DNA from 2 places in the Sphingobacterium sp. UME9 genome. Region 2 is predicted to be linked to the other one. Evidence: riboswitches for the same ligand, from Rfam matches in the RefSeq annotation. Region 2 holds a riboswitch; the other holds the start of a gene.
The links. Region 2 has a riboswitch for S-adenosylmethionine ahead of A9970_RS21305 (5-oxoprolinase). Riboswitches for the same ligand answer to the same signal wherever they lie in the genome.

Region 1 (7,310 bases), on a different contig from region 2:
GGTTGGAAGTGATTCCAACCTCTTCTTTTTATAGTGTATTCTTATCCCCAATATTCTCCAACATGCCGGATTTATATCCCCATTAATCTTGCTAAACTACACCTCTGTCAACCTCTTGAAACATCCGCTCTCATAGCATAAAGCTTCGCAAAGGACCCACTGCTGCTCGAAAGTGACCACCTTTTATCAGGTTCGCCTGTTCTCAAGCTAGATAAATGCTAGAAATATGCCTGCCCATTTACTTTCTTCGAACTGAAAACCTACAACAGACGATTTATGCCCTCCCGTACTTCTCTTTTTTTTACAGCAGTAATTTATAAAGGTACATCATCTGCAATAAGAAAAACGTCGTATCATTCATTTTTCAACCTGATTATCGTCACTCTTTTGCCGTGATTTTAGCAATAGTTTTACAGCAAACAAAATACCCTTAATGATATGAAAAAGCTACTTTTAATTGCACTAACACTCACCCTAGGCGCACTAAGTTTACAGGCACAAACAATCCCTAATCAACGCTGGCAAATGAGACTCAGAGGTGTGACAGTCATGCCAAACGAATCGGCCAATATTAATACCATAGGCGGAGACGTCGACATCAATACGAAATTGATCCCTGAACTGGACTTCACCTATTTCTTCACAAAAAACATTGCTGCGGAATTGATCCTTGGGACTACAAAACATAAAGTTAATACAACAGGTTCAAATTTAACTGCCATTGGTGGTAGTTCATCCAGCAATGTCGATCTTGGCAGTGTATGGCTCCTTCCACCTACACTGACAGCTCAGTATCATTTCCTCCCCGATGGTGCCATTAAACCTTATGTAGGTGCAGGAATAAATTATACAATATTCTATAGCGTCAACGCGGGACAAACGGTAAAAAATGTAAAATACGATAATGCTTTCGGTTTTGCGACTCAACTGGGAATTGATTTTAAGCTATCTGAAAAATATTTCGTGAATTTGGATGCGAAGTACATTCTTTTAAAAACCGATGTCAATGTTGATGCATCAAATCTTGCACCTAACTTATCCATACCGGCAAAAGTTGACATCAATCCCTTCCTGCTCGGCTTTGGTGTCGGCATGAAATTCTAATCATTTGGCTCATTCCCTATCCTATATGTATCGAGGCCTCTTCCAATATTTTAGAAGAGGCCTCATCTGGTTTTTTACCTCAAGTATAGCAGTCAATTTACCGTTTAGGCAGACCGCGTAAATTTGGTTCAGTGTGTCATCAAAATTATTCTACTCCGTACCAATTTTGATATTGCTGTCTCAAGCGCTCAACACGTGCCAATCGCTTGGTATCTTTTGCTTCCAATAAAATAGCCTTATACCGGTCTACAGAGTCCAAACCGGTCTGAATATCATTCCACTCGAAGCTCAGGTTTTTCTTATCCGTCACCAACTGATGTAGATACTCCATATTTTCAGCCACATAATCAAGGTTTCTGTCCATCATCCTGTTGGCTAGCTGAGGTTGTCCCGAACGATATAGACTGTCGATAATATCGGCATAATTGATGGCATCCGACATCGCATATACGCGATCTGGTAATTGATCGTATGCTTTTTTTGCTACTTCCCCAGCTTGTTTGACCTGACCATTGGCCAAGAGCATCCGGGCGGCTTTTCCAAATATATCACGGGCGTACATACTTGTAAAGCGAAACGAATCTGTATCTAAATACTGTGCATTTTTAACATTGCCCCAATGATACGTATGCATAATATTGTTATATAATGCTTCCATGTTAACTAGCCCGGCCTGCTCATTTCGTTTTCCTGTCGACTGATCTGTAGCAGCGACGGGCATCAATCGGGAAGTAAAGCCCTCATTGACCAGGTATTTATCCAGGCCCAATTTAATGTCACTTGGCAGCATGTTCGAAAAATATATTGGTCTGTCCCAATGGTTATTTTCAAGCACCGATAACAGGGTTAAATCCGCCCTGGTCAGATGATCATTCGGAATTTCCCATTCCATTGCAGAAACAATAGCGCCCTGAAAATAAGCCGGAACCGCTTTTTTCTTAACCACCTCCTCTTTATCAATGCGCAATTGGACCTTCTTGGAAGGGAAATAGTTTTCCATATCACCTGAATTCAGCTGAACTTTATACTCGGGATCATCCGATGTGACAAACTGCAATAATTGCTGTATATCCACCGCATTGTCAAGCCGTCTATCCACAAAAGGGATATAATCACGAACGCCTTTTTTCGTCTTTTCAGCTGGGATCGTCACGGGAAGACCTGCCGCTTGATACGTCGGCTGCTTGGCCTGTTGCATATACCAATCGCCAGTCAGATAACTTAATACCACAACCCGAACATCCGGACGTACTCCTTCCACTTCTTGCAAATACCATACAGGAAATGTATCATGATCTCCATAGGTAAATAGAATAGCATTTGGAGCACAGGATTCTAAATAATTACGTGCCATGTCCCTTGCCAGCGATTTTTCAGAACGATTATGATCATCCCAATTTTGATGGGCCAAAATAATGGGACCGCCCAATAAAGCGAAAGAAATACCTGTCGCTAACGCATACCTTGTTTGTACAAAACGGTTGAGAAACCGAACAAATGCTATTGCTCCCAGTCCGATCCAGATCGCAAACGCATAAAAAGATCCTACGTAAGCATAATCTCGTTCCCGAGGTTGCATAGGAGTTTGGTTGAGATAAACAACGATCGCTATTCCCGTAAACACAAACAGTAAGGTCAAGACCAAGGTATAAGGTTTATTATTTCGGTACAACCAGATCGCTCCGGCTATCCCCAGTAGCAGTGGAAGGAAAAAATAGGTATTCCGGCTCGGGTCATGCTCCTGCGATTTGGATATTTTATCTTGTCCTCCTAAACGCCAATTATCCAATGGTTTAATCCCCGACAACCAGTTGCCGTCACTATAGGTCCCATACCCTTGCCTGTCATTCTGTCTACCGACAAAATTCCACAAGAAATATCGGGTATACATATCGCCCAGTTGAAAATTAAAAAAGAACTTAAAATTATCCGAGAATTGTGGCTGCTGCCCCTCCTTCAAATTGAGGTAACTCCTATAATAAGCTTGATGGGCTCCATCTTGACTATATATGCGGGGAAAGAAAGTTTCCTTATCAAACGTATACTTATCGACCTGACTAAAAGGAATATACCCTGATTCATCTTTGCGATAACCGGTTTTACTCTCGACACCAACGACTTGTGAATCATAATTGGGTCCTTTGAGTAAAGGTTCCCGGATATATTGCTCCCGGCTCAGATAACCCAAAAAAGAAAACACATTGTCTGGCGCATTATTGTTTAACGAGGGATTCGCTTTTCCACGGATCAAAACCATGGTATAGGAGCTATACCCAAATAGAATAAAACAAAAGACCAGCAGCCCGGTGTGGAGTGTGTATTGCCGCTTTTTATAAGAATAATAGAGCCCATAAATGAGGAAGCTCCCCAACAGCAGACAAAAGAAGAAGATGCCTGAGCCAAAGCCCAAACCTAGCGAGTTTACAAACAAGAGGTCTACCTTAGCTGCGAGACCGACCAACCATTGAATAATTCCCCACAAAACGGCCCCCAAGATCAGCACTCCTACCAAGAAAGCTTGTATTGTGCCTTTCGCACTAACCTGTCCTGCTCTTCTGAAATAGACAACCATCGCTATAGCCGGAATTGCCAACAGATTTAATAGGTGCACTCCGATCGAAAGGCCCATAACAAAAGCAATAAAAACCAGCCAACGATCGCTACCTTCTTCATCTGCACGCACTTCCCACTTTAAAATTGCCCAAAAAACAATCGCTGTACACAATGAAGACATCGCATATACCTCAGATTCAACAGCCGAATACCAGAATGAATCACTGAAGCAGAAAGCCATTGCACCAACTAAACCCGCAGCAAAAATTTGGAAATAATTCGATAATTGAACTTTCTCTTGCCTGTTGAGTATCCTTTTGGCAATTGCTGTTATCGTCCAGAATAAAAATGTAACAGTAAGCCCACTGCAGATTGCGGATCCAATATTCATCCAATAGGCAATTTTACCTGCATTACCAAAAGCCAGGTTGGAAAATATATTCTGAATAAGAAGAAATAATGGTGCTCCCGGTTGGTGTGCCACTTCCAGCTTGTAGGCACAGGCAATAAATTCACCACAATCCCACCAGCTTACCGTCTTTTCAACGGTGGCGATATATACACATGTAGCAATTAGTCCGCAAGCAAAGCCGAGTAGAGAATTTAATCTAGTGTACTTCATAAGGTCAATTTGGTCTATTGTTAAAATCCTTTTTAGCACTTTAAGTTAAAAAGTTATCCTGACTCCAATAAGTTAATTAACACTATTTAACACAAGTATCTGACTATAAACAGGCTATTAAACCCTGAATATACAGATCGGCCTAAACCACACTATCAAAATTCTGGACATATTTTAGGCTTTCACAACGAATACTGCCATAAAAAAAGGGAGCTTATGCGCTCCCTTTTCGTATTATTTTTATGAGTTAGGCTAGTTTTTCAACAATCTTCTTTGTTGGACCGGGATTACTCATCGTATAGAAATGTAATACCGGAGCGCCAAATTTAATCAGCTCCTGACATTGTTGCACCAACCACTCCTCACCGACTTGTCTGACGTCGGCATTCGTTTTACATGCTGAAACAGCATCGCTCAGTTCCTCCGGAATATCTAAATGAAATATCCTTGGTAAGGTCACCAACTGCTTTTTCGTTGTCAGTGGTTTTAATCCTGGAATAATAGGCACATGGATTCCATTGTCTCTACATTTTGTTACAAACTCTTTGTATTTTTCAACATTAAAGAACATCTGAGTCACAATAAACTCTGCTCCCATATCGACTTTTTGTTTCAGATATTTAAAATCAGTATTGAAATTTGGCGATTCAAAATGCTTTTCGGGATATCCCGCTACTCCGATGCAAAAATCAGTCTTTTCCGATGTGATAATGTCTTCATGCAGATACTTTCCTTTATTCATATCAGTTACCTGTTCCAATAGGTCTGTTGCAAAAGCATGTCCACCATCGCTCGGTATGAAATCGGCATCGCCCTTACGTGCATCTCCCCGCAATACCAAGACGTTATCTATCCCCAGAAAGTTCAAATCGATCAGGGCATTTTCAGTTTCCTCTTTTGTAAAACCACCACATATCAAATGGGGCACCGCATCTACTTTATATTTATTCATGATTGCAGCACATATCGCCACTGTCCCAGGACGTTTACGATAGGAAACGCGTTCCAGTAATCCACTCGCATGCTCTTTATAGATATAATCTTCCCGATGGTAGGTTACGTCGATAAAAGGAGGTTTAAACTCCATCAGTTCATCCATGGTTTTAAAAATACTTTGGATGCCCTGCCCTTTTGCCGGTGGCAATAGCTCAAAAGAAAACAATGTTTTTCCTTTGGCATTCTGGATATGATCGATAATCTTCATTAAAAAACTGTTTTTAGTTTGGTTGGCTTACATCGAAACGCACAAGTCGAGGAATCGTTTATCTACATGTAACTTATCTTTCCCACATGGAGTAGGGTAGAATTTAGCACCTTGAACAATACAGGTTGCTAAGGCTTCAACGGGTCTAGTCCCTCGGCCTTTCTCTATAAGCGTTGCTAATATCGTTTTAAAAAATCAAAAGACAAAAATATTTTTTCGAAAAGGCAAAAATAGCGGCAAAAAGACTTCAATAAATGCGGCTTCAGGTTTATTCCCAGTCAACAACAGGAATTTACGCTCCACCAAAAGTAAAAGACTTAAAAAAACAGATAAAATTAACGATCGAGGATCATCGACAGCGAAGAGATTGACTATGCCACAACAGGATTGGCTAAAGATTCGCTGCCAGGGAATTCCGTAGATTTTTGAGATAAAATGTGATCAATAAGAGTCCTGTAACATGGTACTCCTCTTTCGATCCAAATTTAAAACCATCAAATAAATATTGATAGGCGACTAATGCATTTTTTTCGTTGTAAAATAATTCCTTCCAAGAATCGGGAACATCTGCCCATGCCTTGAGCACAATGCCATTCTCAGCATAAATAATGGGTGATTCAACACCATCCATTCGATAATCGTGATGTGTACCAGAACTTGATATGTGTTGGAAATAAGCGATAGAATAATCTACAAAATTCAATGCCCTGGCTTTTATCTCCTTTTCACTTTCTGATTTTACAGGGGCATTTCGCCATAGATTCACTTGACTATCAAATTTGCTGGGGGTCTCCCGGATAGGGGTTTTATCTAACGCAAAGTTGATATAAAGTCTTTCGCTAGTGGGTATACGTGCTGAGCTAAACTGTGAAAAATCACCTCTCAGCTGAACAAAATCGCTTTTTACCTTAATAATATCTAATGCGAGGCTACCTTTTTTCTCATCGGTCAATTCTAATCGATCGCCATTGAATCTATACTTACCGAAGAGTAAGATATCATCGATCGCCATGACAAACTTGTCTTTATCATGGAGAGAGAGAAAGGATCGGTATATCGTAGGATCATTACCATAGGTATCTGCCTCGACATTTTGGGGTGATTCTCTTTTTACTTTATGATACTCTTCATTTGAATAGCCCAATATCATTTGGTAATTGCCTTCAGGAAAGTCCTTTTTCTTCCCAAAGAAAGCACAAGAAGACAACGAGAATATGAATAGCAGCAGTAATAACGGTTTCAAAATAAATCAATAATTATGGCCAGTAATAATATACAGACCAAGATAAGAAATTACTGCAATAGTTCGTATACGGCTATTTATTTGAATAAGCTCGGGGATATGCTTATTCTTTATAAAGATCCACCAAGCCTTCTGGCAATTCAACTTCAATGATCTCCTCTTCGCCATCGATTCCTAAGATCAAATCATCAGACAACGGGAACATCAGTTCTTTACCGTCCATATTTACCGAAGCGACAAATTGTTGTGGAAATTCCTGAACATCTGTTATTTGCCCCAATTCACCATGGTTTTCATCAATCACTAAAAAACCGATTAAATCAGTATATCTAAAATCATCTGGATCGCGCTCGGGCATCTTATCATTGGAAAGATATAGCTTTTTACGTACAAGTACTTGAGCCTTATCGATATGATCCACATCCTCAAATGTCACATACGCTGTACTATTTTTTTGAAATTTAATGGTATCAACAAAATAAGGAACAAGCTTTTTGTTCACTTCCACAAAGACAACATCGATATTCAAACTCTCGTATTCCTCGAATTCAAAAAATAGTTGTACTTCTCCTTTAAGACCTCTT
Region 2 (7,310 bases):
TTTTAGCAAAAAATCGGATTTTGATAATGCCTTGGCGGGGGTATATGCCTCGTTGCAGAGTGAGGCTTTCTCCTATGGGATGCCTTTCCGGGACTGTCTGACCGACAATGGCTACAATCAGTTCAACTCAGGTAGCGTCAATGAAATCGTAGGTGGGAATTTAAATCCGACCACAGGGGGGTATGAAACCGGAATTTATAACGATGCTTATGTGGGAATAGGACGTGCCAATCGCCTGATCGAGAAGCTTCAGAGCTATAACGGCTCCGATATGAACGATGGGGAGAAGAAGAACATGGAAGCCGAAGCCCGCTTTATCCGTGCTTTTGTTTACTTCCAATTGTACAGTATTTATGGTGAGGTGCCGCTTGTGCTGACTTCCCTCAGTCTGGAGAATCAGCGTCAGCCAAAGGAAACTGCAGAGAATATCCTAAAACAGATTCGGGCCGATCTGGATTTTGGGATCGCCAACTTAGCGGCTAAGCCGTATTTCAATAATGGGGGGCATGCGACCGCAAGTTCAGCAAAAGCCTTGAAAGCACGGGTTTTACTGTTTGCGGCTTATGGCGACAAAGGGCTGCCCGATTTAGCAATCTTGAAAGAGGTAAAAGACTTATGCACCGATGTCATGAAAGAGTATACTCTGAGTACGGCTTTTGAAAATGTCTTTCGCGATGCAACACAGAAGAACAATACCGAGATTATCTTTTCGGTCAATTTTCTGGCACCGAATAATACAGCCCCCTGGGACATGTATTTAGGCGATTGGATCGCTGCTTCACCTTTACAAAACCTGGTGGATACCTATGAATGCAAAGATGGTCTGCCTTATGGTGAATCACCCTTGACTGACCGAGCCAATCCCTTCAAAGATAGGGATCCGCGCTTGAGCAAAACAATTTTCGTGGATCATCCTGACTTTGGCGGCGGTAAGATCCATACACCGTCCAATCCGCGGCCTACAGGTTATGGGGTGTTGAAATTTTTGGATCCGGCCAACTTACCTTTTGGCTTTTCAACATTGAGCCAACAGGATGCGGTTGTACTGCGGTTTGGGGAGGTGTTATTGATGTATGCCGAAGCACAAAATGAAATCGCCGGACCAGACCCATCGGTTTACGATGCCATGAATACCCTGAGGAGCCGCGTTCAGATGCCCGGGTTCCCTGCCGGTTATACCAAGGAAAAAATGCGCGACCGTATCCGCCACGAAAGAAGGGTTGAACTTGCTTTCGAAGGACTACGGCATTACGACCTGATTCGTTGGCATATCGCAGGCGAAGTACTCAATGCGGTCAAAGACAGTAAAGTGCCCTATCATTTTGAAGACAAATTTTACCGCTGGCCATTACCACAAACAGAAATTGAGAAAAGCGCAGGTGTGTTAATTCAGAATCCAAACTATAAATAATAAGATTATCGCCTTCTTTTAAATCGGCAATTTCCTAAACCAACCACAGCAGCGCGCACGAAGTCCTTTCGATGCGCGCTTTTTTTGCCGATAACGATTATTGTAAAGGAATCAGGACATTCTGTTCCAAGCGTACAGGGACATGCTTCACCGAGGTAAAACCGTCTTCCTTGGAAATGATGTTGGAAAGATCCAGTCCTCTTTTGGAGAACGTACTGATCAAAGCTGTTCTAAAGGTTGCCTTGGCTGAACCCCAGCCTTGTCCCAAGATGGTGTCATTGTTGAGCTGTATCAGTTCATCTGTTGAGTAATAACTGAATTTTTCCAGTAAGTGTTGGTAAAGATTTGTTGTAGTAGCCATACAATTTAAAAATTTAAAGGATTAAACCATAAACTGTATCCAGATCTTGTTGGGAAAATAATCGTTCAGCGACGTTTATTTTGGTCGAAACCCGTATTAATTTACCACCGCGGTGCCTGCACTCGGTTGGTATTGCATCATGCAATTCTGAATACTCTACAAATATAGTAGATTATTTTTTATAATAAAAAATATTTTTGTTTTTAAGGGTAAATGAACGTTAGCAACAGGAATAGGGCGGTCAAAAGCGAGGCGCGTTGTTGGCTGTGATTTGGTTATGAAGCGGATAGCTGGACGAAAAATTTATCATGTTACTGTAATCTCATCGAAAATACTTTTAAAAACAGAGATAAGACAATACTTTTGCGCCATGAATAGAATTGCGGAAATTAACGAATACATTGCTGCCGAACGCGAGGTATTATTGCAACACCCTTTGTATCGTAAGATCAAAACGATCAAGAATCTACGTTCTTTTACAGAAGGGCATGTGTACGCTGTATGGGATTTTATGTCTTTACTAAAAGCTTTACAGATTAAATTGACCTGTACGACTTTACCTTGGTTTGCGAGTGAGCATCCATCAACACGCTATCTAATCAACGAAATTGTATTGGCTGAGGAGTCGGATGAATATATTGATGGCCGCCGTTTGAGCCATTTTGAGATGTATCTGGACGCCATGGATGCCATGGGTGCCGACCTTCATCTGGTCAACAAATTTATTGCTCACGCAAAAAAATCGAACAACATATTCGATGTCATTGCAACGACCACATTGGACAAGCGGATCAAAGACTTTTTGAATTTTACATTCGAAGTGATTGCTGAGGGCGAGGTGCATAAAATTGCTGCTGCATTTACATTTGGACGCGAAGATCTTATCCCGGGAATGTTTACCTCTATTTTGGAAGAAATTAAAACAAACTTCCCTACAGCCAATCTGGACAGCTTTATCTATTATTTTCAACGTCATATTGACCTTGATGGCGATGAGCACGGGCCTTTGGCGATGCAGATGATCACAGATCTCGGGAAGGACGATGAGGTTAAATGGACAGAAATGAAAGAGATCAGTAAAATTGCGCTACAAAAAAGAATACAGTTGTGGAATGCAATAGAAGATTCCTTATACGGATAATCTATTATTATACCGTCGAGAAAGGCCTTTCAAATCATGATTTGAAAGGCCTTTTTTATGTGCTGTAAAAAAGGATATTGTAAGGGCTTCTTGGCAGATATTGGTCTTTTTGTTTGAATTGATGAAAAAATGTCTTTTTTTCATAACATATTGGCGTTTGTGAAGAAATCCAAGTTCCAATAAGTGTCTAAGTTTGCAACGCAAAAAAATTACATAGCACACGTGAACTTTTTTCCTCCCTATTGGGCAAAAGGCATACTAACCATGGGATTGTTAGTATTCGCTATTTCGGACACCTTCGCCCTCGATTCTTTGCGCATGTCCCTGAAAGACATGATCAACAAAGCGCTACAGAACAGTAAATACATTGAGCAGTCCTATTTGCAGCTCAAAGAAACTGAGGTGGCAGTACAGCAGCAACGCATGGAGTTGCTCCCTAAGATTTCCGCCAGAGCTTCTGCTAGTTATGCAAGTAATATGCCTGTGTATGACCAGGGTCTTTTAAATAAACCTTCCCAGCATGATATCATTCATTACTTGTACGATAGCGGCCTGGATTTTTATCTGAACCTCTACAATGGGCATCGGGACCTAATGAAAATTGAGTCCAAAAAATTGGAAAATGAGCTGGCCAGAATCGATTGGAAGAATGCCGCAGCGCAGACGAAATTGGAGGTTTGCAATCTTTTTTTGGATTTGGAACTGTCGTATAGTAACCGATCTTTAATTGAACAGGATATTGCTGATCAACGGGTACAGCTCAAAGAGATTGAGCATCTGTATAAGGCGGGCGTGGTATTACACAGTGACGTCTTGCGTATTTCGTTGGAGCTTTCGAAGCGGGAACTGTTGCTCGTGCAGATCGGTCATGATATTCAGGCTGCAAATCAGAAGCTGCAGCTTATTGGCGGCATTACAGCGGAGATTGTGCCCCTGCCCGAGCAGTTTCAAGTGGAAAACCCCAGCTATGAAGCGCTTGTTGCCGAAGCGCGAAGCCATGCTTTTTCCCTCCTAAAATCCGAACAGGAAGTGGTTTTGAAGAAGTTGTCGGTCAAACAGGCACGATCAAATTATCTTCCTGAGTTGGGATTGACCAGTACATTCACCTTTGCCAATCCACAGGTTTTCTTGTATCCCTATAATCCCAGCTGGTATAATCTGAGTATCACAGGACTCAAATTAAACATACCGATCTCGGCTATCTATCTCAATAAAAACGTGGTGCGCGGAGCACAGATCGCATTGGATCGACAAGAGGTAAAACACCATCATGAAGAGGAGATTCTGGAAAATCAGCTGTTACAGGCCTTGTTGGATTATCAATTGGCTATTAAGCAGCAGGAGGTCTGTCAAAACAATAAGGCGTTGGCGCAGGAAAATGCACGAATTATAAAAAACAGGTATTTTAAATCATCGGCTTTGATTACAGATCTCTTGGATGCTGATATGCAATACCTAAAAACACTTTTTGATCTTGAAACCGCACATATTGCGATACAGAAACACTATTATTTTATCGAATTTTTGAAGGGTACTATCTAATGAAACCTAAATCACGAAGAACAGTTGTGGAGGCACAACTCACTCGAATTACCAACTGGTTGGCTGGAATTGTCTTGTTGGCCTTGTTGTTATGGGGCGCTCAAGCATTATGGATGCGACTGCGGTATATCTACACAAATGATGCACAGGTAACGCAATATATCAATCCCATTGTTTCTCGGGTGGGAGGATATGTGGTTTCTGTGCATTATCACGATCATCAATTGGTTAAACGGGGTGATACCTTGTTGCTTATTGATAATAAGGAATATAAATATGAGGCTGATCAGGTAGCGGCATCCGTCAATAAGGAAGCTGCAGAGATCAATGTTCTTCATAGTCAAAAGGAAATTCTTCAGGCGGAACATGAATCTTTACGCACCTCCATTGCTGCCGGGGAGGCTCGGGTAACCAAGCAACAGTTGGAATATGATCGATATAATTATTTGTTTCAGGAAAAGTCTGCAACGGCACAGCAGCTGGAGGATGTAAAAGCGACGTTGGATGTGTATAAGAGTGAGCTGGCTTCGTTAAAGCATAAATTACAGGCTTCACAGGAACGTGTGCATGATGTGGATATGAAAAAAGGTGTGGTCGATGCCGAACGTGTTCGTTTAACGGCAGCTGTCGGCCGTAAAAGGCTTGATGTCGGCTATACCGTTATTCGCGCACCTTACGATGGGCAGATTGGCAAACGCACGATTGAAAAAGGTCAAATGATAAGTGCTGGCGAAGTTTTGGGCTTTATCGTTAATAGAGAAACCCCAACCTGGGTAACGGCTAATTTTAAGGAAACGCAACTCCGTTATTTGCATCTTGGCAATAGGGTTGAGGTGGTTGCTGACGCGTATCCGGATCAAAAATTTTATGGAAAAATTATTTCCATCTCCCCGGCTACAGGATCTGCATTCTCCCTTTTGCCGCCAGATAATGCAACGGGCAACTTTGTGAAGATTGTTCAACGCGTACCTGTGCGCATCGAGCTGGATAAGCAAAGGGGAGCGCAACAGCTTCTTTCGGGAATGAATGTGAATGTGTCGGTATCAAAAAAGCAGAAATAGTGAAAGGAATTTTTAAAGAATGGGTACCGGAGTGGTTGATCAAGCTTATCCTGTTTAGTAGCTTGATGCCGAGTATGGTCTTATTTTTCCTGCCAGGTGCAAATACAAATGTCACCGCTGGATTTTACGGTGCCCAACCCAGTGATGTCCAGTTCCTGATCATTTTGTTTTATGCTGGTTTTGTTGGATTCTACGTTTTAGAACGACGCTTTTTTTTATACTTTCCAATCAAGCAGTACTACATTATTTTTAATCTTCTACAGCTATTGAATTGCTTTTTGATGTACAGCATCACCGATATCAGCTGGGTATATGGCCTGCGCTTTTTCCAAGGGATGTTGTTTGCTTCTGCCGTAAACTTATCGATATCCATGATATTCTCACGGTTGAAAAGCGATCGGGCTAAGGAAGTAAGTTATGCTGTCTTTTTTGGTATGTTACTCTGCAGCTCCCCATTTAATACTTTCGTCACGGCTGAATTTATCGATTCATTCAATTTTGATCAGCTCTATCTATACGCTGCATTATCATTTGTACCAGGTTTATTGCTCATTATGCTGTCGATGCGCTCCATACGACATATACGCCCTTACCCTTTGTTTTCATTAGACTGGGCAAGCTGCATTTTCTATAGTCTTGTGATTGTCAGTTTTGGCTATTTAATGGTGTATGGACAAGAAGTTTATTGGTTTAACGATCAGCATATGCTGATCATATTAGGGGTAGGTCTAGCGTTGCTTATTCTTTTTATTGTTCGGCAAATGGTGCTCAGGCGTGTGTATGTTCATTTGGCGATTTTTAAAAACAGGAACTTTCTCTTGGGCTTATTGATTTTGTACATGATGTATATCGAGCGCTTCTCCTTGACCATCTCAAATCAATATCTCGTACAGGTTATTCAACTTGATCCTATTCATTTGTCCTATATCCAGTGGTTTAATATCGCTGGTATTGTCGCTGGTGTTCTAGGCTCATTGTATTGGATGCTTGGGCAACGCCCCGTAAAATGGATCTGGATTTCGGGCTATTGTTGCTTGCTGCTGTTTCACCAATGGATGTTTTTCTCCTTTGAGGGGCAGGGTAATGATGCGCATTTTTGGATACCCTTAGTTTTACACGGACTCGGAGTAGGGCTTATTATGGTACCTACAATCTTATTTTGCATTACCAGTGTCAGCCCTCAATTGGGGGCTTCTGCGGCTGCGGTATGTCTTGCTATCCGATACCTGGGCTACACGAGCAGTATCGGTTTGCAGAATTTTTTCAAGTTGTTTGAATATGCCCAGCACCAGCAGGTTTTTAGGGACCAAACGGAAGTGGGCAATCCCTTATTTCGGGAGTATCTGCAGCAGGAATCTGTCAGCATCTTGCAGCATGGACTGCAGTATAAGGAACATACAGCTGCCTTAAAGCTCGTTGCTGACCGGGTCAAGATCCAATCCTTTGTGCGGTATGCCATGGATTATTATGAGATCATGTCCATGATCAGTATCAGCATACTTTTGCTGATACTGATTTCGCCTTCCTTGAAAAGCATGTATAAGAAACTAGGAAAAAACAGAATTTCTCCAGCTTAGATCTCCTGAATATCCCATATTCCAGCTGTACGTTGGAGTTCGACCAAGGCGATCGCATAATTGTAACGGGCTTCATAATAGCTAAGCTGTGTTTCATTGTAGGTCCGTTGGGCATTTAAAACTTCCAGTAGGGATGTTTCTCCTCTTTTATAGCTGTAAACCTTTCCTTCCAAAATTGCTTTTGCTTCCGATAGCATAGCACGATCAAATAGCTGTA

Region 1: another riboswitch for S-adenosylmethionine. It lies ahead of A9970_RS10370 (methylenetetrahydrofolate reductase); the one in region 2 lies ahead of A9970_RS21305 (5-oxoprolinase).

The regions. Positions count from the first base shown of each region.
Region 1 covers NZ_LZZP01000005.1:432,863-440,172, forward strand. The annotation lists gene A9970_RS10360 (OmpW family protein) at 439-1,104, shown strand; gene A9970_RS10365 (DUF2723 domain-containing protein) at 1,250-4,279, opposite strand; gene A9970_RS10370 (methylenetetrahydrofolate reductase) at 4,527-5,483, opposite strand; SAM riboswitch class I at 5,554-5,656, opposite strand; gene A9970_RS10375 (hypothetical protein) at 5,875-6,726, opposite strand; gene rimM (ribosome maturation factor RimM) at 6,830-7,310, opposite strand, start outside.
Region 2 covers NZ_LZZP01000013.1:522,860-530,169, forward strand. The annotation lists gene A9970_RS21300 (RagB/SusD family nutrient uptake outer membrane protein) at 1-1,411, shown strand, start outside; gene A9970_RS21305 (5-oxoprolinase) at 1,509-1,772, opposite strand; SAM-I-IV-variant riboswitch at 1,839-1,932, opposite strand; gene A9970_RS21310 (DUF3050 domain-containing protein) at 2,143-2,913, shown strand; gene A9970_RS21315 (TolC family protein) at 3,178-4,455, shown strand; gene A9970_RS21320 (HlyD family secretion protein) at 4,455-5,516, shown strand; gene A9970_RS21325 (beta-carotene 15,15'-monooxygenase) at 5,516-7,093, shown strand; gene A9970_RS21330 (TolC family protein) at 7,090-7,310, opposite strand, start outside.